4 regions of the Clostridioides sp. ZZV15-6598 genome follow, and region 1 is predicted to be linked to each of the others. Evidence: riboswitches for the same ligand, from Rfam matches in the RefSeq annotation. Region 1 holds a riboswitch; each other region holds the start of a gene.
The links. Region 1 has a riboswitch for S-adenosylmethionine ahead of metK (methionine adenosyltransferase). Riboswitches for the same ligand answer to the same signal wherever they lie in the genome.

Region 1 (8,424 bases):
ATACACACTACTCCCTCCTAAATAAAATAAATTTTTAATAAGTAAAATTTAATGTAAGTTTATTAAGACTATATTAGTTGTATTAGTGCTACTTTTCAATATTTTTTGAATTATTTAACATTACTTAACGAAATCTTAACCAGTTTTTAACATATGTCTTCTAATATGTATTAATTTAATGCAATATTATATAATGAAATATATTAATCTCAGTAAATAATGTTTCTTTATTATATGATTGAAAATTAGTATTTATTAAATATATTTAATTATAAAATAAAAAACTGCTAAAACGTAATTATAAAATTACATTCTAGCAGTTCCTTGTCTAAGCATTATTCACCTAATGCATCTTTTCTTAATTGTTCTACTTTATCAGTTTTTTCCCATGGTAAATCTATATCAGTTCTACCAAAGTGACCATAAGCAGCAACCTTTTTGTAAAGAGGCTTTCTTAAATCTAAATCTCTTATTATTGCTCCTGGTCTTAAATCAAAGTGTTTGTTTACTAGTTCAACAAGCTTTTCTTCTGAAACTTTACCTGTCCCAAAAGTATCTATAAATATAGATAATGGTCTAGCTATCCCTATAGCATATGCAAGCTCTATCTCACATTTCTCTGCAAGTCCAGCCGCAACAATATTTTTAGCTACATATCTAGCAGCATAGGCAGCAGATCTATCAACTTTTGTAGGGTCTTTTCCTGAAAAAGCTCCTCCACCATGTCTAGAATATCCACCATAAGTGTCTATTATTATTTTTCTTCCTGTAAGACCTGTATCTCCTTGAGGTCCTCCTATAACGAATCTTCCTGTTGGGTTTATATAAATTTTAGTATCTTCATCAAGTAATTCAGCTGGTATAACTGATTTTATAACATGCTCAATTAAATCTTGTCTTATCTTATCATTTGATACTGTTTCACAATGTTGAGCTGATATAAGAACTGTATGTACTCTTACAGCTTTATTTCCTTCATATTCAACAGTAACTTGAGTTTTTCCGTCTGGTCTTAAATAATCAACTAAACCTGTCTTTCTAACTTCTGTAAGTCTTCTTGATAATTTATGAGCTAATGATATTGGAAGTGGCATTAATTCTGGAGTTTCATTACATGCAAATCCAAACATTATACCTTGGTCTCCAGCTCCTACTTTTTCTATTTCTTGTTCTATTTCTTCTCCAGTCTTACTTTCTAGACCTTCATCAACTCCCATAGCTATATCTCCAGATTGTTCATCTATAGAAGTTATAACTGCACAAGTGTCACAGTCAAATCCATATTTTGCTCTTGTATATCCAATTTCTTTTACTGTTTCTCTTACTAATTTAGGTATATCTACATAAGCAGATGTACTTATTTCTCCAGCTACTAGAACTAAGCCTGTTGTTACTGTAGTTTCACAAGCTACTCTAGACTGTGGGTCTTTTTCTAACAATGCATCTAATATTGAATCTGATATTTGGTCACATATCTTGTCAGGATGTCCTTCTGTAACTGATTCTGATGTAAATAAATGTCTTGCCATTTTTGTTCCTCCTTATTCATTCTTAATTTTTATTATAGGTTTTACCTTATCTTCAATTCTTAGAAATTTTACTCAAAATAAAAAACCTCTCCTTATAAGAAGAGGTTAATAATCGTAATCGCATACTAATTAACTGACCTCATCTTTCAAGACTTTTGTCTTGTAGGAATTAGCACCTTTTCCCATTTGGGTGGTTGCTGGGCTTCACAGGGCCTATCCCTCAGCCTCTCTTGATAAGGTAATCAAGATTTAAATTTTATTTTACCTTATTAGCTTACTATTTTTTTAAAATTTTGTCAAGATTTTTAGTCATATTTTTGCCATCACTTTTTTTGTGAGACAAATAAAATATTATCTCTATCTGAAATTTAAAGTTAGGTCTTTTTAGTGCTTTTTATTCATATATTTTTTTGAAGGGGGTGTTCCTATTGTATTTAGCTAAAGTAAATTACAGCGATGATGATGTTATACAGGTGCTAAGTTCAGTTCTCAAAACCATAATTAATGAAAATACGATTGTTGTTTGCATAGGAACAGACAGGGCTATAGGTGATACTTTAGGCCCTTTAGTTGGAACAATACTTAAAAACAGTAAATTTAAATACCCCGTTTACGGTACACTAGATAACCCTATTCACGCCTTAAATATATATGAGTCTTTAGATACTATAAAAAATACACATATGCAAGGTAACTTCTTGGCTATAGATGCTTGCTTGGGGTCGCAGAGTAACATAGGTAATATACAAATTAGAGAAGGACCTATCCTGCCCGGAAAAGGTGTGGGAAAAAAACTACCTCAAATAGGAAATTATTCTATAGTAGGAATTGTAGATAAAATTGATGAAAATAACAGACTTTCATTTAATAATATACGTCTTAGCTTTATATTAGACTTAGCTGAAACAATAGCTTTAGCACTATTGGTATCTACTTAAATCTTATATAAGGTAACTGATAAAATTTTTTATATTAAAAGGGTAGATACTATAGAGTATTTAATTTAATAAATACTCCAAATTATCTACCTTTTTATTTTGATGTTTATTCTTCTGTTTTCATACGCATAAATTTTATTTTTCTACTAAAGCAAACATTAACTCACCTTTACAGACAAGTTCTTCACCAACATAAGCTTTAGCATCTGCTTTTGCTATATTTCTTCTAAGTGTTGTCATTTCAACTTCCATAGTCAATGTATCTCCTGGTCTTACTTCTCTCTTGATTCTAACTTTATCAATACCTGCAAATACACCTAATTTGCCTTTATTTTCTTCTAAAGACATCATTGCCACTCCACACACTTGTGCTAGAGCTTCTACTATCAACACTCCTGGCATCAACGGATAATCTGGAAAATGACCTTGAAAAAATGGTTCATTAACTGTTACATTTTTTATACCAACAGCTCTTTTTCCAACTTCTAACTCTGTAATCTTGTCCACTAATAAAAATGGATACCTATGTGGTATTAGTTCTTTTATTTCATCTATATTTAACATTTTAAACTCTCCTAATTATTTTCTTTTGAAAGACCCACCTGTTTCAAGTAAATCTATTGAGCCCAAAGCAATCCCTGTTCCTTTTGCAACACAAGATAGTGGCTCATCTGCTATTGTAACAGTTATTCCTGTTCTCTGTTCTATTATTTTATCTAATCCATATAATAATGAGCCTCCGCCAGTCATTATTATACCAACATCCCCTATGTCTGCCGCTAGTTCAGGTGGTGTTTTTTCTAAAACAGCATGAGTTGCAACAACTATTTGTTCAACGCATTCTCTAAGGGCTTCTAACATTTCTGTTGAGTTTATAGTTATAGAGCTAGGAAGACCTGTAATCAGATTTCTTCCTGTTATTTTCATATACTTTTCTTCTTCTCTCTTAAATGCAGAACCAATTTCAAACTTAATTTTTTCTGCGGTTCTTTCTCCAATAAGAAGATTATGTTGTTTTTTCATGTACTTAACTATAGCATCATCAAATCGGTCTCCACCAACTTTTATAGATTCACTTACAACGGCTCCTCCTAGTGATATTATGGCTATATCTACAGTTCCTCCACCAATATCTATAATCATATTGCCATTAGGTTGTGATATGTCTACACCAGCTCCTATAGCTGCTGCTATTGGCTCTTCTATGATATATACATCTCTAGCCCCAGCTTGTCTAGTAGCATCCTCTACTGCTCTCTTTTCTACTTCTGTAACACCTGTTGGCACGCATACCATAATTCTAGGCATAAAAAATCTTCCAAAGCCTTTTTTATCAACTATCTTATCTATAAAAGATTTTAACATCTTCTCAGTTACATCATAATCTGAAATTACACCATCTCTTAAAGGTCTTATTGCAACTATATTCCCTGGTGTTCTTCCTATCATTTTTTTAGCCTCTTCTCCTACAGCTAAAACAGAATCTGTTCTGTTGTCTATTGCCACAACAGATGGTTCTTCTAAAACGATTCCCTTCCCACTAACATAAACAAGTACATTTGCAGTACCTAAATCTATGCCTATATCAGCTCCAGCCATTTTTTCAACTCCTTCATTTATATATTAGATTATATTATAAGCCTATTTATTAATACTCCTATAATAAAGCATATACAAAAATCTCGCTTTAATCAAGAGAAAATAAATGTTTTGGAGGTATTATTCTTTTGCTATTTATAATTATCTAATATATTTCTTATAATAATTTAATGTAATAAAAAAAGTAGGTTTTTAACCTACATTTTTTTATGTTCCTTCTCATACTTTAATTTCGTTGCTAATCCCCCTCTAATATGTCTCTCTGATTTATTTTTGTCTAGCACACTTTTAACTTCTTTGGCAAGGGATGGATTTATTTCCTTCAATCTTTCTGTAACATCCTTGTGAATTGTACTTTTACTTACTCCAAATGTCTTGGCTGTTTGTCTTACTGTAGTGTTTTTTTCAAGTATATATTTTGCTACCACTATGGCTCTTTCCTCTATATGAGATCTCAAAGATTACCCCCCTCACATAATAGCTTTAATGATATATATGTAAAAACACCAAAAAATATAACAAGCTTAACCAAATATGATTAAACTTGTTATACTTTTACTTAATTAGACTCATTGGGTCTATAGATTTTTCTCCATTATATGCTTCTAAATGCACATGTATACCTTCTTCACTTTCTATCTGAGAAGTACTTCCTACAGTACCTAGTGATTGTCCTTCTGTTACTTTCTGATTCTTCTTAACATTAACATTTTCATCTAGATTTGAATATACTACTACAGTATTATTGTCGCTTTTTATTTTTACTGATTTTCCATATTCTTCATCATCAAATACATCTGCTACCATTCCGTTTAATAGAGATTTTATTTCTTTACCTTTAGTACAACTAACATCTATACCTTTATGAGTTTCCCAAACATCCAATGTTTTAGAATAACTAGGTTCTTTTTCTGAATATTCTCTTATTACCTTATCACCAATGTAATTTAATTTTGTTGTACTTGACTTATTTTCTTCTTTTGCCTTAGCTTTTTCTAAGTTTTGTTTTGAATCTGTCGCAGTAGGGATAGCATCTTTCTTATCTTTTTCAATTAAATGTATTTCCTCTTCACTATCTTTATTAGATTTTTCTATCATGCCTTTATTAGAAGCTAATTTATCTACATTATTATTTGTAAACCAAACTCCACCTACTGCTAATAAACAAACACATACAAATAAAGATAAATAAAAACCATCTTTTTCTAACAGTTTTTTCTTCATTTCGCACCTCCAAATATATTTCTACATTTGGATTATTGACGTGTTTTTGGTATTTTATACAATTATTAGTATATATCTTTTATTTTTGTATCAGTATAGTAATGTGATAATATATCATAGTATTTATAGCCTTCTTCTGCCATACCTTCAGCTCCCCATTGGCTCATACCAACACCATGACCATATCCTTTTACTACAAAATCTATGTATCCTTCTCCAAATTTTATATCAAAGTTTGCAGAATTTAAGTTAAAAACAGTTCTCAAATCTTTTCCTGTGACTTCTTTGTTTCCTAATTTTATTTTTTCTACAGTTCCCGCATCACTTCTTTTAGTTATTGCAACTTGTTTACTCAAATTATTCACATCTATTACAATACTGCTATAAGATTTTCTAAGACTCTTAACAAAATCTGTGTTGCTTATTTTAAGTGTTGATGCAAATTTTGGAGAATACTTATCATATGGGCTTTCTACAGATTTTAAATAAGGATATTTTGATGAAAATACTTCTTCACTATTCTCTGTCTTCCCTGAAGAGGTAGAGAAATAAAGAGGAAGTATAGCCTTATCATTATAAGTTATTATCTGCCCCTTAGTACCTTTAACTGCATTTTGAATTTTAGAATACTTATTTTTAATCCATTCTTCGCCATTCAACTTTTTAAGAGTAGCATAACTCTTGTATTCCTGACAGTGTTTATAGTCAGTACATACCACTGCATTTTTATGTTTACTTGATTTCCCATGTTCTTGCTTATATACTACATACGTTCTAGCTGCTACAGCTTGGGCTTTTAAAGCCTCTATATCAAAATCCGAGGACATCTCACCAGCTAGTACTCCACATAGATAGTTTTCCATGTCCATTTTTTCAACTTTACCTGATATGTGATTATAGACATTGATAACTGGTGTTTTTTTGTCTACAGTTTCATAGTTTACTACCTTTTTATCTTCTTTCTTACTTTCATCTTTAATATCATTTTTTTTAATGGTTTTGTTTATCGATACTACTTTCTCTGGTTTTTCAGTTAGTTCCACATTTTTGTAAGAAACTAAAGTTATCAATGAAGGGACTAACACAGAGCAAGTTACAAATCCTAACAAAACAACCAATGGGTTCTTCATATACTCTCCTCCTTAGCTTTTAAAACCTTGTATTTAAGTATATGAACAACCCTATCAATTTATAACTTACTTATCTAAACCAATTATTAATCTTCTACTATTTTGATTTGACCACCTAATGCTGTTATCTTTTTATCTATATCAACATAACCTCTTTGAATATGGTATATTTCTCCTATTTGAGTTTCTCCTTCTGCTATAAGACCACATAAAATAAGCGCTGCTCCTGCTCTTAAATCAGTAGCATTTACTGCTGCACCATGTAATTCATCTACTCCATTAACAACTGCACTTCTTCCATCTATTTTTATATTAGCACCCATTCTATTGAATTCAGCAACATGCATAAATCTATTTTCAAAAACAGTTTCTATAACTACACCAGTTCCATTAGCTACAGTAAGCATAGCCATAAATTGAGCTTGCACATCTGTAGGAAACCCTGGATGTGGTAAAGTCTTTATGTCTATTGGCTTTAATACCTTTGGACCTACTACTCTAACAGAATTATCCATCTCTGTGATTTCACAACCAGCTTCTCTTAATTTAGCTACAACTGGCTTTAAATGCTCCATTAAAACATTTTCAACTGTTATATCACCTTTTGTCATAGCTGCTGCAACCATATAAGTTGCTGCTTCTATTCTATCTGGAATTACATTATGTTCTGCTCCTTTTAACTCCTTAACACCTTTTATCTTTATAGTATTAGTACCTGCACCTTTAACATCTGCTCCCATTTCATTTAAGAAATTAGCTAAGTCAACTATTTCTGGTTCTTCTGCTGCATTTTCTATTATTGTAGTTCCTTCTGCTAAAGAAGCTGCCATCATTATATTTTCAGTAGCTCCAACAGATGGAAAATCTAAATACAATTTATTTCCTACTAATTTTTCTGTTGCGGCTTCAACAAAACCATGGTCCATCTCTATTTTTGCACCTAAAGCTTTAAATCCTTTTAAATGTAAATCTATAGGTCTTGTTCCTATAGCACATCCTCCTGGCATAGAAATTTTTGTACTATTAAATCTAGCAAGTAATGGTCCCATAACCAAAAAAGAAGCTCTCATCTTTCTTACAAGCTCATATGGAGCTTCACAAGTTTTTATATTACTTGCGTCAACAGTAAGTGTATTTTCTTTATATTCAACTTCTGCTCCTACATGTCTTAATAAATCTGATATAACATGAACATCTCTCAAATTTGGAACCCCATTTAAAGTTGACTTCCCATTCGCTAATAAAGTTGCTGCTATTATTGGTAAAACTGCATTTTTTGCGCCATCTATTTTAACACTACCTTTAAGTGGATTACTCTTTTTTACTATTATCTTAGCCATATTTTCTGATCTCCTCATAATTAATAATCTAATTTTATAATTGGTGTGGCAATATATATGAGTGTTTTTCCATCGTCCTCATTATATTTAATTCCTATATTTAAATTGATTTTTTCCCCTAAATATTCTAAATCATCATCATTTAATACTTTACTATATGCTGTTATAGATAAAAAGTTTACGTCTTTCACTTTATCTATTTGCTTAGCACTCATATTATATAATATTTTTTGTAAAATATCATCATATTTGTGGTTTTGTAACCTTTTTGTGTATTCTCCAACAACACAAGCAGATACATCTACTTGAGATGAATATTTATTTAACACATTTTCTACACTGCTATAAATATCCTCTTTATGTTTATATACTTTGTTGTCCAATATGTCAACTATTATGTAGCTTTCTTTATTATTTTTATTTATTCCTTTTATAGAAATTTCTTTATCGCTATCTTTTATAGTAGCATATAATTGTATTTTATCGCCATACCCTTTTTGATTCCAATTTATTCCTTTTTCATCTAACTTTAGATTGTTAATTATTTCTAGAAAAATATTATGTAATTCTTTATTTGATAAATTGTAATTTATAACAGAATTAATTTTCATATTATAATATTTAAAATCAGCTTCTGAAGTTTCAAGAGCACTAATTAGTTTAT
Region 2 (8,424 bases), on a different contig from region 1:
AGAAGTTGGTTTGACTTTAGATGAAACAAAGGAAATGTATTCTTGGTATGATTTTAGTTCTAAGATAACAGATAAGGATATAAAAGAGTTAGAAGATACACAAGAATTCTTGATGTCTAATGGAATGCAAGAAAAGAAAATAAATATTAAAGATATGCTATATAATCAAAATTAGTATATTAAGAAAATTAGCATATTAAAAATAGAAAATACATCCTTATTTATTGTGAAAATAACATGATAAAAGGATGTATTTTTGTTTTTGATTATTTTATATAATAAAATCTAATTAGAAACAGCTTACTATTTTATCTACGCTTATGTAGTCAAGTAATTTTCTCATTTTTTTACGATGAAGCAAAAACTTAGAATATGTGTCTTCTGATTGTTTTGGATCACCATAAACTTTCCAATATTTAATCATAGAAACTTCGCAGTTACTATATCCCATAAATCCAATTACATCTTTAAGGGGATATCCTAAAAAAATACCTATTTCATCAGGAAAAGCGTCAGTCTTAAGCTTTTCAACTAGATGCTCTAAATAAACATTTACGTTAGTATTTTGTTTGTATCCTAAAAACTTTAGAAAATTTACTGTTTTTTTACATTTTAATCTTTCTGACAATGCAGTTTTATTTACAAATAATATTTTTAATCCTTTTTTTTCTTTATCAATAACTATAAAATCTATCTTTTTACACTTATATAAATATTTGTAAATATCACTAATTTTTTCCTCTCTATTTACGTCAGTAAATGAAATATTTATTATTTCAGCAGGTTTAGAGCCTAAAAAAACTGGACCTAAAACTTCCAAAAGCCATTTTATATATGATGATTCAATTTTATTTTTACAACAAAATTGTGAATTGCAACAATGCATAAAAGATAACCTCCTTCAAATGAAAATTAATATCAATTAATTAAATTATACTATGAATGATAATCAATATCAATAATAAAATTATATTTTTTTATTAAATTACTTATCTATTATAATTTCCCAAAAAATAAATTATAAATTGTTTAATTTTAGTAAATAAAAAATAAAAATATAGAAATACTAAGTTGAGAAAGAAATTTATTAAAATTTTTTGTAATACAAAACATCTAGGAGGGTAATAAAAATGAAATTAAAAAGAACTTTATTTGTAGGACTAGCGTTAGTATTAGCTATAGGTATGACAGCATGTACTAAAAAAACTGAACAACCAAATGAAAATGCAGGGAAAAATCCAAATGAATCAGTAAACAACAATGAAGGTTATATGAATTATTATTCAACAAGCTATAATGATTATATAGCAGGTTTAAATAGATATTCTATTTATGATACTCCAGAAAGTATAAATAATCAGTTTAAGGATAAAGAATATCCAGGGAACGAAAAATATTTAAGTGAAGTAAAAGCTGCATACAAAGATAGTAGAGATAAAATACAATCATTTGTAACTTCTCTTAAAAAAGATGGTAAAACAGAAGATGCTGAATTAAAGAAAATGAATGATGAATTAATAACTGAAGGTGAAAGATTAGTAAAGGATATAGATGCTAGATTAGCAAAATTAGATAAAGTATCTGATGAAGATATGAAAAAAGGTCAAAATGACTTTATGAAATTAGTTCATGGAACAGAAGATGTTGGAAATGATATAGGTAGTGGTTTTAGAAAAATGATAAAAGACATGAATGATAGACTAGGAATAACAGGAAATAATAAAAAATAATAGAATAAATAACTAATTTAATACTAAAAAATTTAAAAACATATCGAAGCCCTAAAGATATTCTCTTTCTTGGGCTTCGTGTTTTTCTATATAACCTTGTTACCTTAATATTTCCATTATTAGTTTCAACATTAATTGTTGCAGTAGGATGATTGCCAATTTTATTTTTTGTATGCAGTTATAATGTTATCCATACAAATCTGTTTTGCTAAATCAGCTGAAATATCTTGTGTTTGAAAAGAAGTATAGTGAATGTCCATAGCCCACCAAGATAAAAATTCCGATTATTAGTGTAGTAGATAGTTCAATATGCTCCAACTGACGAACAGTACCTTGTGCAATAAATGCAGTTATATAAGAAATCAGGTTCTATTGTACATTTGAGAATAAAGTCCATAATTTCCTTTTTACCTGCAAAGTTAAGATAAATTGTACCTACAGAAACTTCTACTGCTTTGGCTATTTGGTTAATCTGAGTTTTGGCATATACTTTTTTTATTTATCTAATTTAAAAGGGCATATATCAGTATTATGATATATGCCTATGTTGTGATTATTTAATTAAATATAAAAAATAGATTATTCTGTAAAATCATTTTTTCTATATTGTACCAAGTAGCTTTTACCATTTACAATGTCTTCAATTGTTATTTCTGAAAATCCTACTTTTTCACCTAATAAAATTAAATTTTCCTTATCAAAAAGTTGAAATTCTTTAGTGTATGATAGTTTTTGTAACCATTCTTTTGAGTAAACTACATTATAAAAAATGCCTTCTGGTTTTAAAACTCGAAATATTTCTGACAATCCCTTTGTTGTATCATCCCAAAAATAAATTGTATTTATAGAGGTCACTATATCAAAAGAATTATCTTTGTATTCCAAATTACAACAATTTCCTATTGAAAGTTGAATTTTGCCATCTTCAATACCTTTGAGATTTTGTTTTGTGGCAAGTTCTTTCATATCTTTTGAAATATCTATGCCACATATGTCTGTGGAATATTTTTTATAAATTTGTTGAATCAAATATCCATTTCCATATCCAATATCGAGTAGTCTAGATTGTTCATTAAGACGAATACATGATATTAAACTTTTATACATTTTCTGGTTTATTGTATTCATTATCAAACAGCAACATTTGCCAATAATACCTCTAGGATTTCCAAACTGAGAACCAATATATTCTGTAAATTTTTTCATTTATTATTCTCCATAATTTTTATTTTTAACTGGTAGAATTTTATCATAGAATTATCTTTAAGTCATTCTATTTATGTTAAAATAAAGTTTTATAAAAAACATATTAGCTTTCTGGCTTTATTTTATAGGCGAAATCAAATAGATAGCTTAATAGTTATATGATGTTATATAACCATTGAAAATGTAAAGAGTTATGGTCTAGAAAATCAATAGAATAAAGCTATTTGTTTTTTATTAGTAATAATAAAAAATAAAAATTTTAAATAAATTTATTGACAAATATTATTAATAAATATATCATATATAACATAGCAAGAAATGATAATCGAATTAAATTAAATTAAATAACGTCTTATCAAGAGTGGTGGAGGGACTGGCCCTTTGAAACCCGGCAACCAGTATATTTTATATACATTGGTGCTAAATCCTGCAACTAATATAGTTGATAGATGAGTATAAATAGCTTTCTAAGCCTGAGTTTATACTCAGGCTTTTATTTTGTTAGATACAAATTTAAAATACATAAATAAAAATAAACATACAAATTGAGCAGAATATGTGGGGAGGAAATTTTATGGTTAGCATAAAAAATGTTAATAAGTATTATGGAAAGATTCAAGTACTTAAAGATGTAAGTATTGAGATAGAATCTGGAGAAATTTTTGGAATAATAGGTCATAGTGGTGCTGGAAAATCAACACTACTTAGATGTATAAATGGGCTAGAAGAGTATCAAGAAGGTAGTGTGCTTGTATCTGATAAGGAAGTAAAGTCATTAAATGAAAAGCAAATGAGAGATTTAAGAAAAGAGTTAGGAATGATTTTTCAACACTTTTCACTACTTGAAAGAAAAACAGTGTTTGATAATGTAGCATTACCTTTAGAGTGTTTTGGATATACAAAGGCAGAAATTAAAAAAAGAGTTTTAGAGTTATTAGAAGTGGTTGGGATATCTGAAAAGAAAAATGATAAACCAAGAAACTTAAGTGGTGGTCAAAAACAAAGAGTTGCAATTGCTAGGGCTTTAGCACTAAATCCACAAGTACTTCTTTGTGATGAAGCTACTTCAGCATTAGACCCAAATACTACAAAATCAATTCTTTCATTACTTGAAGATATAAATAAAAACCTAGGAATAACAATAATAGTGGTAACTCACCAAATGGAAGTTATAAAACAAATTTGTGGAAGAGTGGCAATAATGGAAAATGGAGAAGTATTAGAAGTAGGAGATACAGAAGAAATTTTCTTGAGAAATACTAAAGGACTTAGAAAATTAATAGGTGAAGAAAGTATAATTTTACCAAAAGGAACAAATATAAAAATACTATTCCCTAAAGACATTTCTAATGATGCTATCATCACAACAATGGCAAGAGAGTTAAACATAGATGTATCTATAATATTTGGGAAATTAGAACAATTTAAAGAAGATATTTTAGGTTCACTTATTATAAATGTTTCAGATAAAAGTGGAGAGAAAGTAAAACAATATCTTACAGATAAGGACATAAGATGGGAGGAAATGATAAATGAATAGTCTAATTGATTTTTTAACAACACTATTTCCAAATGCATTATTACAAACTTTATATATGGTCATAGTACCAACTGTAGTAGCAACCATATTAGGATTTATACTAGCAATTATATTAGTAGTTACAAAACCAGATGGATTAAAACCAAATAGCACGATTAATAGTGCACTAGGATTTATAGTAAATATATTTAGAAGTTTCCCATTTATGATACTTATAGTTGCAATGATTCCAATAACAAGATTAATTGTTGGAACAAGTATAGGAGAGACTGCTGCAATAGTGCCAATAACTATTGGTGCAGCACCATTCATCGCTAGAATTATAGAAAGTTCATTAAATGAAGTTGATAAGGGATTGATAGAGGCTGCCAAATCTTTTGGGGCTACAAAAAAACAAATAGTATTTAAAGTTATGATAAAAGAAGCAATGCCTTCAATAGTATCTGGGATTACATTATCAGTAATTTCTATACTTGGTTATACAGCTATGGCAGGTGCAGTAGGAGCTGGAGGACTAGGTAATATAGCACTTATTTATGGATACCAAAGATTTGATACAGCAGTAATGGTTTATACAGTAATAGCACTTGTAATACTAGTTCAAATAATACAAGGTTTAGGAAATCTAGCTTATAAGAAACTAAAATAACTTAATTAATAAAACATTTTTAAAGGGGGAGTAAAAAATGAAATTAAAAAAATTATTATCAGTAGCATTAGTGTCAGCAATAGCAATATCAGCAGTAGGATGTTCAAACAAAGAGGATAAAAAAATATTAGTAGGGGCATCATCAAATCCACATGCAAAAATATTAGAAGTTGCAAAGCCTTTATTAAAAGAAAAAGGATATGATTTAGAAGTAAAGATATTTGATGATTATGTGCTTCCAAATACAGCTTTAGATGAAGGTTCTTTAGATGCTAACTTCTTTCAACATATCCCATTTTTAGAGGAGACTGTTAAGGAAAAGGAATATAAACTTACTTATACATCTAAAGTGCATATAGAGCCAATGGGATTCTATTCAGAAAAAGTTAAATCATTAGATGAAGTAAAAGATGGAGCAGTTATAGCTGTACCAAATGATGCAACTAATGGAGCTAGAGCACTTAAATTATTAGCAAAACATAAATTAATAGAAGTAAAAGATGGCGAACTTATAACTAAAAAAGATATAACTAAAAATCCAAAAAATATACAAATAAAAGAAATGAATGCAGAACAATTGCCAACAGTATTAAAAGATGTTGATGGAGCAGTAATAAATTCTAATTATGCTTTAACAGCTAATTTAAATCCTACTAAAGATGCAATAGTAATAGAATCAAGTGATTCTCCATATGTAAATATAATTGCTTGTAGAGAAGATAATAAAGACAGCGATAAGATTAAAGCTTTATCAGAAGCTATGAATAGTAAAGAAGTTAAAAAGTTTATACAAGATGAATATAAAGGAAGTATCGTTCCAGCTTTTTAAATTAAATATACAAAATCTATAAAATGAGTAAAATTTTAAAAACTTTACTCATTTTTTTTTATAACTAGAAAGTGACAAATTTTTTGGGAGAATTGTGGTAACATATTTATAGATAAAACTATATAAAAATGAAGAAGTGGTGGGGAATATGGAATCTAAAGGAACTTTAAGGAAGAATAAGGTCTATATATTGGCTAATGGGTTATTTTTAATTATTGCACTTTTGAATATAAATTTGTATACAGTTTCCATAAATATGTATAGGATAATTTTACTTTGGATATTTGGATATTCTATAGTTTATATAACTAGTTTTGAAAAAGATGAATTTATAAACATACTAAAATTAGGATGCCTTGTATTAGTTTTTGTGGGGATTTTAGGCATAGCAGAATTAGAGATTCAAAAATTCCAAGTTATGATACTCAATTTAAGTATAATTAATATGTCTACATTTATATACTTAACAATTTCTAAAATAAAAAAGCTGAGAATACGTCATTTGTTGATTTTCAACAGTACTTTTATAATAGTAGATTATTTTCTACGAAGTATTTTTAATAACTTTTATTTAAATATGATTATTATGGTAATTAATATTGTCATGTCTTTGTTTAATTTATTGTTTGTATTAAACAAAATTAATAGTGAAACTGAACATTATAGCTTAATAAAAAATTTATCATACTTTGCTTTATTTGCAACTATTATAGGTTTTATAACAACTTGTCAAATTAGTATAGTAGATACAGATAGATTAATAGGAGTAGTATATTTATTGTTATGTAATCATACTTACTATGTGTATGTATACAGTCTAAGTAATAGAGTAGTATATCCATATTATGAATTAAATTCAATAAATAAGAAATTAAGTAAAAAGTCAGAACAATTAAGTAAGATAAATCTAGCAATAGAAAAGGATATGACTATACAGAAAACATTAAAAAATTATATAGATGAAAGAAAAGAGTTATTAAGACAAGCACTTGATACTATACCAAATGTATGGATAATAACAGATTATGATTTTAATATAAGTTATACAAATAATGCATTTAAAGATGAATTTTCAAAGGACATGAAAAACTTTTATCACATATTAAATTTTATAAAAGAAGATGAGCATGTAGCTGAAAAGCTAAAGAAGTTTGATAAGGATATAAGTATAATTGATAAACAAGTAGAGCTAAATAATAACATATATTTGTTAAGTTTAAGTAATAATGAAGAAGAAAGTAATTATTTAATAAGCTTAAATAATATTACAAATGAAATAAAAATGGATAAAGAGATAAGGGCTATAAATAAAGATTATGAAAATATAATATTAAACATACCATCTCCTATACTTGTAAGAAGTGCAGAAGGTGGTATAAAGAAGAATAAAGTAATAAGCATAAATAAAAAATATGAAAAGAGTTTTAAATGTACACCAAAAGAACTAGTTAATATGACATTAGAAAAATATTTTGAAACTTTTAACATAGATTTCTTTGATAATAGAGATTTTAAAAGATTAAATCTAACAAAAGAAAAGAAAGCTGAAATAGTAAGTTATAATGATACAGCAAATTGCATAGTTAACTTTGTAATGTCTGATTCAGATGGTGAAGAGCATGTTGAAGAAGTTAGAGTTGGAGATTATTGGTCAGATAATAAATTATTTAAGTTACTTACATTTAGAGATATAACTAAAGAAATAAATATACTTAGAACAGTAAATGAACAAAAAATAATATATGAAAAATTATTAGATGCTATACCAGAGGCTATTTTTCTTGAAGATTTAAGTACATCAAGAGTACTTTATACAAATAGAGCCTTTAGAGAATTATTTGGAATATCAAGTGATGTACTAGGAGTAACAACACAAAAATATAGAAATATCTTAGTAAAAAAATACATAAACAATTTAAATATAGGTGAAAGAGAAAAAAGTATTCATATAGTGAATGAAAATAATCATATTAAAGAAGTAAAAATGATATCAAGAACCTTATACTTTGGACAGAAGAGAAGTAGAGTAAGAATCATTAAAGATTTAAGTGTACAAAGAGAGTCTGAGAGACTTAAAAAAGCATTAATAAAACAAAGACAGTATGACCAGATGAAGATGGAGTTCTATGCTAATATATCTCATGAACTCAAGACCCCTTTAAATAATATCTATAGTTCAGTTCAGCTTATCGAGAATCTTTACAAAAAAGAAAAGATAATTGACTGTCAAGATATATTAAGAGAACACATAAAAATAACTAAACAAAACATGTTTAGATTATTAAGATTAATAGATAATATAATAAATATTTCTCAAGTTAAATCAGAAATATATAAAATTAAAGCGGTTAACTTTGATATTATCGACATAACAGAAAGAATAGTTACATCCATTAGCAGTTATGCAAAATCTAAGGGAATCGACTTAGTTTTTGATACAAATGAGGAAACTATGAGAGTAGGGCTTGAC
Region 3 (8,424 bases), on a different contig from region 1:
AATGATTATTTTATTGAGTATGATTATAAAAAAAACACATTGATGTTTTCAGTACCACCTACAAATGAGAATGAACAACCTAAATTAATTACATATGATTATTCAAAATCTAATAAAGCTGAAAGTTCTACTAGACAAAGAGCAGAATTTTTAAATGTAATTAAGTCACAAAAAGATGGAATTAAAGAAGCTTACTTATTTTTTATAGATGAACAATTTCATTGGCTTAGATTTGCTATTGAAACTGTATATGAGGACACAGGATTACCTGCATATACAATTGGAAAGATAAATATTATTGACAATGAAAAAAAAGAAAAAGATATTCTATTAGAAAAGGCACAAAGAGATAGTTTAACTCATATTTTTAATGCAGAAACCAGTATGCAGATGGTTAAACAAAGTTTATACAAGCTTAGAGTGGGTGAAAAGGGTGCTATATTTTTATTAGATGTAGATCATTTTAAATCGATTAATGATACTTATGGACATTTAAGAGGAGACAAAGTGCTAAAAGCAGTTGCAGATATTCTAAGTGAGAACTTTGAAAGAGAAGATATTGTAGGGCGTCCAGGTGGAGATGAATTTATTGTCTACATGAAAAAAATACAAAATATAGATGAAATTATTGAAAAATGTTTACAATTACGCGAAAAGGTACAATGTATTTATTTAGATGAAAATAGATACATCACTGTCAGTATTGGAGTTGCATTAGCGGTTTGTAATCAAGAGTATGATGAGTTATATCAAAAGGCTGATAAGGCACTATACTGTGCTAAGGAAAAAGGGCGCAATAGATTTGAGATTGCAGATTTTAAATAAAAATAAACAGACATCAAACTGGTAGTGTCTATGATTATAGTATTTATATAGATTCAAAAGTTTGTTAACAGAAATTAAACCTAGGCCTATTGGTAAATTTGAAAAAATGATGTTTTACAAAAACATGCAATGTCAAAAATAAACTATGTAGAATAAAATTTTCTATATTTTAAGTAACAAGAGAATTTTATTAAAGTTTAATACACGTTATTTAAGAAAAATGATTATACAATATTTTACTAAGTTGGTTATTAAAAATGTTTAGAAAATTTATTTAAAAAATCATACTAATTATTTATAATATATAAAAACCTAGTTAGCATAATTGTAGAATATCTGATAAACGTGAAAACATAGGGGATAGAGGTATTTTATGAAGAAATTTTTAAAGATAGCTATCTTAGTTTTATTTGTTTTATTAATTTCTATAAGTTACATTTCTGTTCAATTAATTCACAACATTGGAGATTATGGAAAGTTGATTAATTATGTTGGTATTGTTCGTGGAGCTAGTCAACGTCTAACTAAATTAGAAATGAATCTTCAACCAAATGATGAACTAGTAGAATATATCGATGAAATTTTACATGAATTAAATACAGGACATGGAAAATATGGTCTAGTAGTCACTGACTGTAAAAAGTATAATGAGTACTTATCTTTATTGGAAAGAAAATGGGAAGATTTAAATATTGAAATTAAAAAAGTAAGGATGGAAGAAGATAGTAGTCAGTTATTACAAGCAAGTGAAGAATTTTTTGAGATTGCAAATGATACAGTATTTGAAGTAGAACATTATTCTAAGGAAAAAAGCAATTATTTAATGACATTAATAATTATAATATCGATTGTAGGTATAGTAGCATGGATTATATTGATTATACAGTACAATAAAAGATTAATTAGACTTGAGAAACTAAACGTAGATTTAAAAAATATTGCATATAAAGATGAACTTACAGGAGCAAATACTATAGAAAAGTTTAAATTGGATGCAGAGCAGTATATTTATAAGTATAAAGACAAGAAATTTGCTATATTTTATATTGATTTTGAAAATTTTAAGTATATCAATGATATATTTGGATACGATTATGGCGATATGATATTAAAACGCTATTCTAATTTTATGATGGATGATATTGGAAAATACGAAATATTCGCAAGAGAGATTGCAGATAGATTTGTTGCATTAAGATGTTATGTAGATAAGGAGACTTTACTAAGAAGACAAGAAATTGTAGATGATAAGTTGATTAACATTACAGATGAAATTAAAAATAAATATAGTATTACCATTGTCAGTGGAATTTGTTGTATTGAAGATGTGAATGAAAAATTAAATATAGATGATTTAATAAATCGTGCAAATTTTGCACAAAAGACTGTCAAAAACAAACCAGGTACTAAGTACGCTTTTTATAATGAAAATATTCGTAAAAAAATGATTGAAGAAAATACAATTAAGAGTAGAATACATGAAGCACTCAATAAAAGAGAATTTGTTGTTTATTTTCAACCTAAAGTTAATTTGCATAATCAACAAATAGGTTGTGCAGAAGCCTTAGTACGTTGGATGACACCAGACAAATGTGTGATATCTCCAGCAATATTTATTCCAATACTCGAAAAGGAATTTTTTATTAGTTTGGTAGACCAATATGTGTTTGAAGAGGTATGTAGATGGCTTAGAAAAAGATTAGATGAAAATAAAACAATTGTTCCTATATCAGTTAATGTTTCTAAGATACAGTTTTATAATGCTAAATTTGTAGAAACTTATTCTCAAATAAAAAATAAATATAATATACCTAAAAATACTATAGAAATTGAATTTACAGAAAGTGTTGCTTTTGAAAATCAAGAACATCTTTTAGAAATTGTACATGACTTACATGAAAGTGGATTTACTTGTTCTTTGGATGATTTTGGAAAGGGATACTCGTCTCTAAGTGTTTTGAAGGATTTACCATTTGATGTTTTAAAGCTTGACTCAATGTTTTTTAAAGAGAGTTTAAATAAAGAAAAAGAAAAGATAGTAATAAAAAATATTATACAGATGATAAAAGAGTTAAATATTATAACTGTTGCTGAAGGTATTGAATATAAAGAACAGGTTGAGTTTCTTAAAGAGATTGGGTGTGATTTGGTTCAAGGGTTTGTCTTTTATAAACCAATGCCAATGTTAGAGTTTGAAAAAATACTAGATAAAGAAATTGTTTATAGTTTATAATAGTTAAAGTATATTTTAATACATACGAATCTAATGAAGGACTTATATTATAAGTACTTTATTAGATTTATTAACTATTTAAGACTTATAGTGATACAAGTGCTGAGAATAGTATCAATATATATTATATACGATTTTAAATAAATAATTATATGAAAACTATAAATTATTATAAGGTTTTATATGAGGTGCAAATAATATGAACTTATTAGTAGTGTTAATGGTGAAAACATAAATAAAGACTATAAGTAGTTTTACTTATAGTCTCTTAAATATTACTATTTTCTTCCTGCAACCCATTTTAAGCCCCAGTTAAATTCATCATCCATTTCTCTATGTCCTTTAAAGTATTTAACTACTTTTTCAACACTAAATGTTTCATCATTTACATTTTCTATTAATGCTATTGAACACATGTTATAACCGTTTTTATGTTCATCAAGCTTAACCACTAAATCAGAATCCTGTTTTTGTTTAATAGTTACAATTCCATCAGCTTCTGACCAATTAGCTACACCTTCATAAATAAAAGCATAAATCAATATTCTTTTTATTTCTTTTATCTTATTACCATTGATTCTTATATTTTCGCCTTGTGTATTACTTCCTGTTCGGTCATCTCCATCTAGTTGAGCAAAAGGAGGATGTTCTAAATTACCAAAGGAATTGCCTAATGCTTGAACAGCGCCCTTTACACCATTTTTCATTTCAAACAAGCAACCTAAATCTAAATCTATATTACTACTTCTTAGAGCTCCAAAAAAGCCCTTTTTTTGTACCTTTTGATTCCAATTTAAATTAACTAAAATCTCACCTAAATCGGTATTTTCTTTTTTTGTAAGATTTATTTTTTGTCCTTTTTTCAATTCTATAGCCATAGTAATCTTCCTCCACAAACATAGATTTACTTAAATGGTAGCACTTAATAAGTCAATATTCAACAAGATTACAATAATAATGTTAAAATTATACTAATTCTACTAGAAAACAGGAATTACAATTCCTTTGTATTTTTCTTCAATTAAGTTTCTTGCTTTATCTGATGTAAGAACCTCTTGTAAAACTTTAATTTTTTCACTGTCTTTATCCTCAGTTCTAAATGCTAAAAGGTTAGCATACTCATCATTTACTGGTGCTGTGTAGATTCCATTTTTCTTAGCATCAAGACCAGCAGGTACTGCATAAGTAGTGTCTATAAATGCAGCAGTTACATCTGGAAGAGAAGATGGTATTTGAGCAATATCTAATTCTTTGAATTGTATGCCCTTTGGATTTTCAATTATATCTTTAGGACTAACTAAATTATTTTCTTTAGGTAAAGTTAAAAGTCCGATACTTTCAAGATATCTAAGGTCTTTAGAACAAGAAGATGGATTGTTGCTTATTGCAATTGTATCTCCTTTTTTAAAATCATCAACAGATTTTATTTTGTAAGAGTAAAGTATCGCTGGGCATACATATAGTTTAGTCCCAGCCATTATTTTATAGCCTTTAGCTTTAACAGCTTCTTTTAGATAAGGCTCATGCTGAAATAGATTTGCATCAATTTCGCCATTATTTAAAGCTTCATTTGGAAGTATGTAATCGTCAAAGTTTTTAACTTCTAAAGTATAACCTTTTTCTTCAATAAGTGGTTTTAATTCTTCTAATAACTCTCCACCTGGAACTAAAGTAGCACCAACAACAATTTTTTTATCGTCTTTAGATTTTGAACATCCAACTACAGATAAAGTAAATACTAGACATAATAACAAACTTAATAATTTTTTGAATTTCATAAAAATTCCCTCCTGAATATAATTGATTAGTTAAAAATAAAATACCCTCTTTTTATCACATTGTGAAAATAAAATAAGCCTGAGTGTAAACTCAGGCTTTAAAAGCTAATTTAAACTCATCTTTCAGTACAATACTGCAGGATTTAGCACCAATGTATATTAAAATATACTGGTTGCTGGGTTTCATAGGGCCAGTCCCTTCACCACTCTGGATAAGAAGTATTAATTTTTAATTATGTTATACATATTAGCATGATTTTCTATATCTGTAAACATAATTTTGTAAATATTTTAAAGTTTTTGTTATTTTTACTTAACACCTAAAATTCCAGAAACTAAAATATTAGTATCAGCACCTAAGAAATAGTCATTTATTTCAATACTATCTAAAATAGATCTTAATGAATTTTCCTCATGTTTTGTACCAACAAGTTTATCTTCTACAAAAGATACATCACACTTTCCAAAGAAATCTCCAAAAAACTTTATACTAGTTATTATACCTTTATCAACATTTAAATTAAATTCTACATTTCCACCAGCATATTTTAATTCATTTGAAAGAGAGTATTTCGGTGAATTACCAAAATTCCAATCCCAAGTTTCATATTTTGATTTAGTAAGCTTTTCTATTTCCTCTATGTCATATTTACTTAGAGAATAATTTGTATTATCAGCATTTGTTGCAGAAAGATAATTCATTATAGCATCTTTAAACTCAAGTATATCCATATCAGACTGTAAGTGTTCACTTATATTGGTTACACGAGACTTTACAGATTTTATACCTTTACCTTCAAATTTTATGGGTTTTACTTTTAGTGCGTTTGAAAGGTCATTTATTTCAGATGAAAATAAAAGTGTCCCATGGTGCATTACTTTATTTTTATAGTTATGTTGAGCATTTCCAGAGAACTTTTTACCATCTATAAGAAGGTCATTTCTTCCAGAAAACTCAGCACTGACATCTAAAGTTTTAAGTAAGTCTATTATTGGCTGGGTGAATCTTCTAAAATCACTAAAACTATTATTATTACAAGCTATAAATGTAAAGTTTATATTTCCTAAATCATGAAATACAGCTCCTCCTCCAGATTGTCTTCTAACAACTGGTATTGAATGTTCTTTTATATACTCTAAGTTTATTTCAGAGAGTGTATTTTGATTTTTTCCAACAATTATAGAAGGTTCATTCCTCCATAAAATAAATAAATCTTCATCAAAATTTTTAAGTAAATATTCTTCCATTGCTAAATTAAAATAAGGGTTTGTTTTTTCATTGTAAATTAATAACATTAAAGTAATTCCTCCATATAATTGATAAAATTTTTTTAGATGATTTTGGTACAATTAATTTTATAATTCGACAATGATATAAAAAATCCTTTAAAGTAAAATTTTTAAAACTTCCTTGCAAAGTTTAAATAAATAATATATACTCAAAATATATTTAATAAAAGTGAATAAAAGGGTAGAGGCGCAATAATCTATCAGTACCAATAAGGAGTTAAGCACAAAGATTTATTGGGAAAGGGGATATTGCCGAAGTTTTATAATCGATGCTTTAAGATTATATTGCTGGGGGTACATAAAATATATGTACAACTGTCACAGGTTTATTTGTGGTGAGCTATCATTTAAGGAATTATATTATATTTGTTTTTTAGTATTATCAATGTATTGTAATGTTTAAGCCTTGAGTGTTTACCACTCAAGGCTTTTTTATTTTATCATAACCCATAATACCCTATATAATTCACAAAATTAAAAAGAGAGGGAGATTTATATGAGAAATAAAAAATTTAATATTATTTTTCTGACGACAATTATGTTTATAATGTCAACTGTAATGGTGTTTGCAGAGGAAGATATAGATACCATTGCACTGGCTAATGCAGAAAAATTTGGAATCTTAACTTTAATACCACCATTAGTTGCCATAATACTTGCATTTATAACTAAAAATGTAATAATTTCTTTACTGCTAGGAATTCTTTCTGGAAGTTTTATAATTCAAGTCAGTGGAGTCAATGTATTTGCTGCATTTATACAAGCATTTTTAGACTTAGTAGATAGAGCTTTAGTATCTCTATCAGACCCGTGGAATGCAGGGATAATACTGCAAGTCTTAGCAATTGGGGGAGTAATAAACCTCGTCGCCAAGATGGGAGGTGCTAAGGCTATAGCTGAAGCACTTGCAAAGAGAGCAAAATCAGCTAAAGGTACACAGATTATAACTTGGTTTTTAGGTCTTTTAGTTTTCTTTGATGATTATGCGAATTCATTAATAGTAGGGCCTATGATGAGACCTGTTGCAGATAAAATGAAAATATCAAGAGAAAAATTATCATTTATAATAGATGCTACAGCAGCACCAGTTGCTGGTCTTGCCATAATATCTACATGGATAGGTCTCGAAGTTGGTTTAATACATGATGCTTTTGAAAGTATAAGCGTAGATGTTGATGCATTTGGTATATTTTTAAATACAATACCATTTAGGTTTTATAACATATTAATATTAGCATTTATTGTAATATCAGCATTATTATTAAAAGAATTTGGCCCAATGAGAAAAGCTGAAATAAAAGCTAGAAGTAGAAAAATTGGTACAAATCTTGATGAAGGCGTTGAAGAGCTAGACGATTTAGCTCCAAAAAACGGAGTAAAATTAAGCGTGTGGAATGCTATAATTCCAATAGGTACATTAATAGTAGTTGCGCTAGCATCATTCTATTATAGTGGATATACATCTATAATGGGAGGAGAAGATAAGGCTCTAATACAATTATTTACAAATTCACCATATTCTTTTGAGGCAATAAAAGAAGCATTTAGTGCATCTGATGCATCTAGAGCATTATTCCAATCTGCATTAGTTGCAAGTTTAGTTGCTATTATAATGGCTGTAGTTAAAAAGATTTTTACAGTATCAGAAGCAATTGATGTTTGGATAGATGGAATGAAAAGTTTAGTAATCACTGGTGTCATATTAATACTTGCTTGGTCATTAAGTTCAGTAATAAAAGAGTTAGGTACAGCTAAATTCTTGATACATTTATTATCAGGTTCATTGCCTCCATTCTTACTACCAAGTTTAATATTTGGATTAGGAGCAATAATATCTTTTGCTACTGGAACTGCTTATGGAACAATGGGTATACTTATGCCACTTGCAATACCACTTGCATATTCATTAAATCCTGACATGTCTTATGTAATAGTAAGTACAAGTGCAGTTTTAACAGGTGCAATATTTGGAGACCATTGTTCTCCAATTTCAGATACAACAATACTTTCTTCAATGGGAGCTGGTTGTAATCATATAGACCATGTTAATACTCAAATGCCATATGCTATATTTACAGCAATAATTACTATTGTATTTGGATATATACCAGCTGGACTTGGATTGCCAATATATATAGTATTACCAGTTGCTATAGCTGCTGTATTTGTAGGTATTCAAATTATAGGAAAGAGAGTAGATGAAGCAGAAATAGAACTTGCAGAATAAGGCTGTAAATGAATTTCACCTTTTATTATCATTATTTTGTTTATTTTTAGATAATTTTAAAAAGTTATTGA
Region 4 (8,424 bases), on a different contig from region 1:
TAATAAATCAAACTATAATATATGATACAGCAAGTATATTGATATAAAAAATTTAAGAGGAGTTGTAAAAATGAGCAATTTGAAAAAAAAGTGTAATGTAGCAAGTGGAAGAGATAAAGCTGATATTGTACTTAAAAATGGAACAATTATAAATGTGTTCACAGAAGAATTAATAGTGGGAGATATAGCAATAGTAGATGATACAATTGTTGGAATCGGAGAATATAGTGGGAAAGTAGAGATTGATTGTAGTGGTAAATACTTATCACCTGGTTTTATTGATGCACATATGCATATTGAGTCTACAATGGTAATGCCAATTGAATTGTCAAAAAAATTACTAAAGTCAGGCACAACAACTGTTATAGCTGACCCTCATGAACTAGTCAATGTAAAAGGAGCAAGTGCAATAGACTTTTTACTAGAATCAACAGAAGAGATACCCTTAAATGTATATATTATGATACCGTCATCTGTCCCTGCAACAAGATTCGAAACTAATGGAATAGGTGATTTTAGTGCAAAAGATATGAATGATTACATAAATAATCCTAGAATCTTAGGATTAGGAGAGGTAATGTGTTTTAATGATGTTATATCTGCTGAAGAAGAAATTTTAGATAAACTAGAAGCTTTTAAAGATAAAGTTGCAGATGGACATGCACCAAATATTAGTGGAAAGTCACTTCAAGCGTATGTATGTGCAGGAATAAGAAATGACCATGAATGTATAACTTTTAATGAAGTTTATGAAAAATTAAGAGCAGGTCTAAAAATTTTTATAAGAGAAGGAAGTGCAGCAAAAAACTTAGAAGCTATAATAAAAGGATTATTAAAATATAAGTTACCAATTGAAGAATTTATGTTTTGTACAGATGACAAGCACTTAGATGATATAGAAAAACAAGGGCATATAAGATGGAATATAAAGTGTGCAATCGATTTGGGTATGGAGCCAATTAAAGCTATTAAAATCGCAACTTATAATTCAGCAAAAGCATATGGTCTAAATAGAATTGGAGCAATAGGTGCTGGTTATAAAGCGGATATTGTTGTTCTAAATAGTTTAGAAAATATGGAGGTAGATAGTGTTTATAAAAATGGCAAATTGATAGATGAAGGAATTTTTTCTAATTATAAATATGAAATTAAGGATAAAGAGTTACTTAATACAGTTAAATTTAACGATATTAATAGAGAAAAAATACAATTAAAGTCAAATGAAAAAAATTATGTAATGGAAATTGTACCATATCAAATTCTGACAAATAAATTATTTGAATCTATACCAAACAAAAATGGATATTTCAATCCAAATGAAGAATACTCAAAGCTTTGTGTTGTTGAGAGACACAGAATGACTGGAAACATATCAGTTGCACCATTAAAAGGTTTTGGTATAAAAAATGGAGCAATAGCAACTACTGTAGCCCATGATTCACATAATATAATAGTTGCAGGTGATAATGATGATGATATTATAGTTGCGGTAAATTACTTGAGAGATATACAGGGTGGTTATGTAATTGTATCAAATGGAAAAGTACTTGCTCATTTAAGCCTTCAAGTAGCTGGATTAATTAGCACTCTTCCAGCAGAAGAAGTGCAAGAAACAACTGATAATATGCTAAAAATAGCAAGAAAAATGGGAGTTCCAAAGTATGTAGACCCTTTTATTACACTTTCATTTATGGCTCTTCCAGTTATTCCGAAAATAAGACTTACTGATTTAGGTCTATTTGATGTAGAAGAATTTAAATTTATATAGATTAGAGTATTAGAAGATTAAAAATAAATAGGCAGGATTTAATACATAATTAAATCCTGCCTATTTTAATTACTATAATTATTTAACATAAATTCCAGTTTAAATGTTCTAATCAAATAAAGTTTAAAATTTTTAGTATATAAGATTTACATATTCATGAAATTTTCTATACAAGAAAGTAAAATATTTTATTTATATAGAGAAATATAGGGTACTAATATAAATATAGTATAAATTATTGATTTAAAAAATTGCTTTTAAAAAAGGAGAGATATTTATGTTAAGTATAGGTACAAAAGCACCAGAATTTACATTAGAAGATAAAGATGGAAATAAAGTCAGTATGTCAGATTTTAAGGGGAAAAAAGTAGTAATATATTTTTATCCTAAAGATAATACACCAGGATGCACACGTCAGGCATGTGCCTTTAGAAACGCATATGAAGGATTTAAAAATAATGATATACCAGTTATTGGGATAAGTAAAGATAGTATTAAATCACATCAAAAATTTGCAGAAAAACATGAGCTTCCTTTTATTTTACTTTCTGATCCAGATTTAACTACTATTAAGGATTTTGATGTGTGGAAAGAGAAAAAAATGTATGGGAAAACTGCTTTAGGAGTTGTTCGTGCAACTTATATTGTAGATGAAAGTGGGATTATTGAAAAAGTTTTTGAAAAAGCAAAGCCAGATACAAATGCACAAGAGATTCTTGAATATTTGGAAAAATAGGAGTAATAGAAATTTATGATTATAATGTTATCACCAGCTAAAAATATGAAGCATGTACAAGAGTTTGATAGAGATTTAAGCTTACCCTGCTTTATAGATAAAGCAAAAGAAATATCAAAGAATATAAAAGCCTTTAGTGTAGAGGATTTCAAAAGTAAAATGAAAATCAACGAAAAATTAGCCATATTAAACAAGAGTAGATATGATAATTTTAAATTTGATAGTTTAGGTACTCCTGCAATCTTAACTTATGATGGAATACAATATAAAAATATAGAAGCAGAGAATTTTACAAAGCAAGACGAGGAATTTGCAAATAGTTGTATTCGAATCATAAGTGGATTATATGGGGTCGTAAAACCATATGATAGCATATATGAGTATAGATTAGAAATGCAGACAAAATTACAGATAAGAAAATTCAAAAATTTATATGAATATTGGGGAGATAGTATATATAAAGAATTAAGTAAAGAAAATACAGCTATTGTCAATCTTGCGTCAAGTGAATATAGTAAAACTGTAGAAAAATTTATCAATGATAATGATACATATGTAACGTGTACTTTTAAAATAAATAAAAATAATATGCTAAAAGTAGAATCTACACAAGCAAAGAAAGCTAGAGGAATGATGGTAAAATATATTGTTAAAAATAAAATCGAAGATATTAGTGACTTAAAAAAGTTTAACTTAGAAGGATATAAATATCAAGAAGATCTATCTAATAATAATGAGTATGTGTTTGTGAAAGAGTAGATATTTTTATATAGACTTTAAATTGAATTGTTAAATTTAGGTAAAATATAATTGTTGAGTATTGAATTGAATTGGATTTTAAAATATAATTATTCTTAAATCAAAAAAAGAAAGGAGTGATCTTCCAAAATGGAAAATCACAAACAGATGCCTTGGCATTCGATGGCAACACATGAAGTATTAGAGAGTTTAGACTCATCAGAGGAGGGGCTCACCGATACCGAGGCGGAAAACAGGCTTAAAGAGTATGGTTTAAATGAACTGAGAAAAAGACCACCTAGAACAGTTTTACAAATGCTTTGGACCCAAGTTACAGATGCTATGGTATTGATACTAATAGGTGCATCAATATTATCTTTAGTATTTGGAGAATTTACAGAAGCTTTTGTAATTCTAATAATTGTAACAGTAAATGCAGTTATTGGTATTGTTCAAGAAAAAAAAGCAGAATCATCACTGGAAGCACTAAAAAATATGAATTCACCTACAGCACGTGTTATGCGTGATGGTGAAGAAAATGTTATCCAAGCAAGTAATCTTGTAATAGGAGATATTGTTTTTTTAGAAGATGGAGCAATGATTCCAGCAGACATTCGTTTAATAGATACATCTAGTTTAAAAATTCAAGAAGCTTCTTTAACAGGAGAGTCTGTCCCATCAGAAAAAGATTCAGATGACCTTTTACCTGAAGAATGTGTATTAGGAGACCGTAGTAATATGGCTTATACGTCTTCAATTGTCACATATGGTAGAGGTGTAGGTGTTGTAGTTGCAACTGGGATGGACACAGAAGTAGGTAATATAGCACATCTTTTAGATTCACAAAATGATTTTGATACTCCTATAAAACGTAAACTTAATACTGTTGGAAAGACATTAAGTGTCATAGGTATTATTGTATGCGTTATTATATTTGCAATAGGTGCATTTTATCAGAGACCTCTCTTGCCAATGTTTATGATTGCAATTTCCCTTGCTATATCAATTATTCCAGAGGGATTACCTGCAACAGCAACCATTGTAATGGCTCTAGGTGTGCAACGTATGGCTAAAAGAAATGCTTTGATTAGAAAGTTGCCAGCAGTTGAGACATTAGGAGGAGCTACAGTAATATGTTGCGATAAAACTGGTACATTAACCTTGAATAAAATGACTGTTACACATATTGCTGTAAATGGCGATTTTGAATCTGGAAAAGTAACATCAATAGATACTGCATCTGAGAAGCACCCACTAGTATATAAAGAGATTGTTTATGCTGGTGCACTTTGTAATGATGCCTGTATAAATCCAGATAAAACAGATGAAATATTAGGTGACCCAACAGAAGGTTCATTAATTTTTATGGCTAATAAATTTGGAATAGATCAAGACACTCTTGAAGAGAAATATCCACGTGTATTTGAGCAACCTTTTGATTCTGACAGAAAATGTATGACAACTGTTCATGATATAGATGGAAAAATCACTGCATATACTAAAGGTGCAGTGGATGAACTTCTCCATTTATGTACTAAAATATTAACATCAAAAGGTGAAAGAAATATTACAGAGTTAGATAAAAAAAATATACACGAATTATGTCTCACTATGTCTAAAGATGCATTACGTGTACTTGGTTTTGCTAAGCGTGAAATTTTATCGATACCAAAGGAAGATAGTGAAAACATAGAATATGATTTGACATTTATTGGTATGGTTGGAATGATTGACCCGCCAAGAACTGAGGTAGCCGATGCAGTAAAAACTTGTAAAGAAGCAGGAATAAGAACCATAATGATAACAGGTGACCATAAAGTCACTGCCACAACAATAGCTCATGAACTTGGAATTTGGAATGAAGGAAATACTGTTATATCTGGTGATGAACTTGATAATTTAAGTGATGATGAACTAGATAAGGCTGTTAAAAATGCTACAGTATTTGCTCGTGTATCACCATTTGATAAACTCAGAATTATAAAGTCTCTAAAAAGAATTGGAGAAGTACCAGCAATGACTGGGGATGGGGTAAATGACTCCCCTGCATTAAAGTCTGCTGATATTGGTATAGCTATGGGTATAAGTGGTACAGATGTGGCAAAAGATTCTTCAGATATGATTTTAATGGATGATAGTTTTACCACAATTGCTTATGCAATAAAAGAGGGTAGACGTGTATATAGAAATATACAAAAGGTTATACAATTCTTGCTTGTTGGAAATATAGCAGAGATACTTACACTATTTGTTGCAATATTGTTAAACTGGGATACTCCACTTCTTGCGGTGCATATTCTGTGGGTAAATCTTGCAACAGCAACTCTTCCAGCTCTTGCTCTTGGAGTTGATCCACCAAGTAGAAATATAATGAAGCACCAACCTGTTAAATCAGAAAGTTTGTTTGAAAAAAACCTTGTACAAAGAGTTATTACTCAGGGGATATTTGTAGCAATAATGACCATTTTAGCATATAAAATTGGTCTTAATATAGAAAACCATACTGTAGGTCAAACAATGGCATTCTGTGTATTAGCACTTTCACAAATGTTGCGTGCATTTAGCCAGCGTTCAAATACAGATTCTATGTTTACTAGAAATAGTGGTAAAAACCCATTTCTTTTAATCTCATTTTTAGCTTCCGCTTTACTTATGGCAGTTATATTATTTGTTCCTCACTTTAGAGATGCATTTAATTTAACTATTTTAAACACTTCGCAATGGCTTGTAACAGTGATTTTAGCTATAATGTCTGTAGTTCAAGTAGAGGTGGGAAAATTTCTTAAAAGAAAATTATATAAAAAGTAGTTGACAAAATTAGGAAAAAAATATAAGATATAAAACATAGAAAAATTAAATAAATCTTATCCAGAGAGGTGGAGGGACTGGCCCTATGAAACCCGGCAACCAGTATATTTATATACATTGGTGCTAAATCCTGCGGCGGAAGCTGAGAGATGAGTATAATTAAGCTTATACAGAGCCTGAGTTATATACTCAGGCTTTATTTATTTTAAATCTCATCTGACAAATAGTTTAATTTTCTTAATTAAAATTTAAGGGGGATACAAAAATGTATAACAAAGAAACAATATGTGTGCAAGGAAATTATAAACCAGGAAATGGAGAACCAAGAGTTTTACCTTTATATCAAAGTACAACTTTTAAATATAGTAGTATAGACCAACTTGCTGACTTATTTGATTTAAAAGCTGAGGGTCATATGTATTCCAGAATAAGTAATCCTACTGTTCAAGCTTTTGAAGAAAAGATAAGTTTGTTAGAGGGAGGAGTATCATCTGTTGCCGTATCATCAGGTCAATCTGCAAATATGTTGGCAGTTTTAAATATATGTAAATCTGGAGATAGTATACTTTGTTCTTCAAAAGTATATGGAGGAACATTTAATTTATTAGGACCTAGTCTTAAAAAATTTGGAATAGATTTAATATCATTTGATTTAGATGCAAGTGAGGATGAAATAGCAGAACTTGCAAATGAAAATACTAAAGTTGTATTTGCAGAAACACTTGCAAATCCAACTCTTGAAGTTATAGATTTTGAAAAAATAGCAAATGTAGCTAAAAAAATTAATGTTCCATTTATAGTTGATAACTCATTAGCATCACCAGTACTTTGTAATCCACTAAAATATGGAGCAAACATAGTCACTCATTCTACTACAAAATACTTAGATGGTCATGCTTCAAGTGTTGGTGGAATTATAGTAGATGGTGGAAATTTTAACTGGGACAATGGAAAATTTCCAGAATTAGTTGAGCCAGACCCAACATATCATGGAATAAGTTATACTGAAAAGTTTGGCAATGCTGCATATGCTACTAAGACAAGAGTTCAATTACTTAGAGACTATGGAAATTGTTTGAGTCCATTTAACGCATATCTTACTAATTTAAATATTGAAACACTACATCTTAGAATGGAGAGACATAGTGAAAACGCACTTAAGATAGCTAAGTTTTTAGAAAAACATAAAAATGTAGATTGGATTAACTATCCAGGACTTGAAAATAATAAGTATTATGAAAATGCCAAGAAATATCTATCAAAAGGATGTAGTGGCGTTTTATCATTTGGAGTAAAAGGGGGACTTGAAAATGCTAAAAAATTTGTGGAAAAACTACAAATAGCAGCATTAGTCACTCATGTATCAGATGTAAGAACTTGTGTTATACATCCAGCTTCAACTACTCATAGACAATTAACAGAAGAACAATTAATTGCATCTGGAGTACTACCTTCACTAATAAGATTATCTGTTGGAATAGAAAATGTAGAGGATTTAATAGCTGACTTAGATCAAGCTTTAAATTTCTAATAGTATAAGAGAAAGAGAAGTGAAAAGATATGGCTTTAATACTACCAAAGGGACTACCTGTTATTAATAAATTATTAGATGAAGGAATAGATGTAATTTGTAAAGAAGACTTTAATAAAGATTTAGAATACAAAGAAAATATAGATACTAAAATAGCTATATTAAATCTAATGCCAATAAAAATAGATACAGAGTTAGATTTGCTTAGAAGAATAGATAAAACAGGTTTTAATGTATCTGTAGAATTTATTAAAATCTCAACAAGAGAGAGTAAAAGAAGTTGTAATGAATATGTTAAGAATTTTTATAAAACATTTGATGAAGCAAAAAAAGAATCTTTTGATGGTTTTATAATAACAGGAGCTCCAGTTGAACAAATGGAGTTTGAAGAAGTTGATTATTGGGATGAACTAAAAGATATTATGGATTATTCTAAGAGAAAGGCTAAATCTACATTATATATATGTTGGGCAGCTCAAGCAGGTCTTTACAAATACTACAATGTAAAAAAACTTCCATTAAGTCAAAAATGTTTTGGAGTATTTAAGCATGAAGTAGATAAAAATAGTAAGATAGTAGATGGATTTGAAAAAGAGTTTTTTGCTCCACATTCAAGACACACTACTGTAAATATTGAAACTTTGAAAAATAATGATGAATTGAGCATTGTAAGTCATTCTAAAGAAGCTGGTCCTTATATAATTACAAATTCAAGAGATGTATTTGTAATGGGTCACAGTGAGTATGATAAATATACTTTAGATAGAGAATATAAAAGAGATGTAGATAGAGGTGATAAAATCTCAATACCTCAAAATTATTATATAAATGATGATCCTTCAA

Region 2: linked by a shared signal. The riboswitch ahead of KGF50_RS16855 (methionine ABC transporter ATP-binding protein) and the one ahead of metK (methionine adenosyltransferase) in region 1 are both predicted to bind S-adenosylmethionine.
Region 3: linked by a shared signal. The riboswitch ahead of KGF50_RS13885 (MetQ/NlpA family ABC transporter substrate-binding protein) and the one ahead of metK (methionine adenosyltransferase) in region 1 are both predicted to bind S-adenosylmethionine.
Region 4: linked by a shared signal. The riboswitch ahead of KGF50_RS15105 (O-acetylhomoserine aminocarboxypropyltransferase/cysteine synthase family protein) and the one ahead of metK (methionine adenosyltransferase) in region 1 are both predicted to bind S-adenosylmethionine.

What each region holds. Positions count from the first base shown of each region.
Region 1 covers NZ_JAGWCS010000017.1:20,743-29,166, reverse strand. Annotated here, with positions in the region: gene KGF50_RS05330 (hypothetical protein) at 1-2, opposite strand, end outside; gene metK (methionine adenosyltransferase) at 336-1,529, opposite strand; SAM riboswitch class I at 1,666-1,769, opposite strand; gene yyaC (spore protease YyaC) at 1,958-2,467, shown strand; gene fabZ (3-hydroxyacyl-ACP dehydratase FabZ) at 2,603-3,031, opposite strand; gene mreB (rod shape-determining protein MreB) at 3,047-4,066, opposite strand; gene spoIIID (sporulation transcriptional regulator SpoIIID) at 4,264-4,524, opposite strand; gene KGF50_RS05300 (M23 family metallopeptidase) at 4,622-5,290, opposite strand; gene spoIID (stage II sporulation protein D) at 5,356-6,420, opposite strand; gene murA (UDP-N-acetylglucosamine 1-carboxyvinyltransferase) at 6,507-7,760, opposite strand; gene KGF50_RS05285 (YwmB family TATA-box binding protein) at 7,781-8,424, opposite strand, start outside.
Region 2 covers NZ_JAGWCS010000115.1:1,197-9,620, reverse strand. Annotated here, with positions in the region: gene KGF50_RS16880 (NrtA/SsuA/CpmA family ABC transporter substrate-binding protein) at 1-175, shown strand, start outside; gene KGF50_RS16875 (DUF3793 family protein) at 290-886, opposite strand; gene KGF50_RS16870 (hypothetical protein) at 1,131-1,730, shown strand; gene KGF50_RS16865 (TetR/AcrR family transcriptional regulator) at 2,035-2,229, opposite strand; gene KGF50_RS16860 (class I SAM-dependent methyltransferase) at 2,310-2,936, opposite strand; SAM riboswitch class I at 3,286-3,392, shown strand; gene KGF50_RS16855 (methionine ABC transporter ATP-binding protein) at 3,511-4,476, shown strand; gene KGF50_RS16850 (methionine ABC transporter permease) at 4,469-5,125, shown strand; gene KGF50_RS16845 (MetQ/NlpA family ABC transporter substrate-binding protein) at 5,163-5,954, shown strand; gene KGF50_RS16840 (PAS domain-containing sensor histidine kinase) at 6,103-8,424, shown strand, end outside.
Region 3 covers NZ_JAGWCS010000073.1:3,382-11,805, forward strand. Annotated here, with positions in the region: gene KGF50_RS13870 (diguanylate cyclase) at 1-825, shown strand, start outside; gene KGF50_RS13875 (GGDEF domain-containing phosphodiesterase) at 1,199-3,058, shown strand; gene KGF50_RS13880 (TerD family protein) at 3,337-3,936, opposite strand; gene KGF50_RS13885 (MetQ/NlpA family ABC transporter substrate-binding protein) at 4,039-4,836, opposite strand; SAM riboswitch class I at 4,950-5,055, opposite strand; gene KGF50_RS13890 (lipoate--protein ligase) at 5,146-6,132, opposite strand; lysine riboswitch at 6,301-6,477, shown strand; gene KGF50_RS13895 (Na+/H+ antiporter NhaC family protein) at 6,623-8,353, shown strand.
Region 4 covers NZ_JAGWCS010000089.1:1,054-9,477, reverse strand. Annotated here, with positions in the region: gene ade (adenine deaminase) at 71-1,768, shown strand; gene bcp (thioredoxin-dependent thiol peroxidase) at 2,046-2,504, shown strand; gene yaaA (peroxide stress protein YaaA) at 2,520-3,263, shown strand; gene KGF50_RS15110 (calcium-translocating P-type ATPase, PMCA-type) at 3,393-6,050, shown strand; SAM riboswitch class I at 6,104-6,206, shown strand; gene KGF50_RS15105 (O-acetylhomoserine aminocarboxypropyltransferase/cysteine synthase family protein) at 6,316-7,581, shown strand; gene KGF50_RS15100 (homoserine O-succinyltransferase) at 7,611-8,424, shown strand, end outside.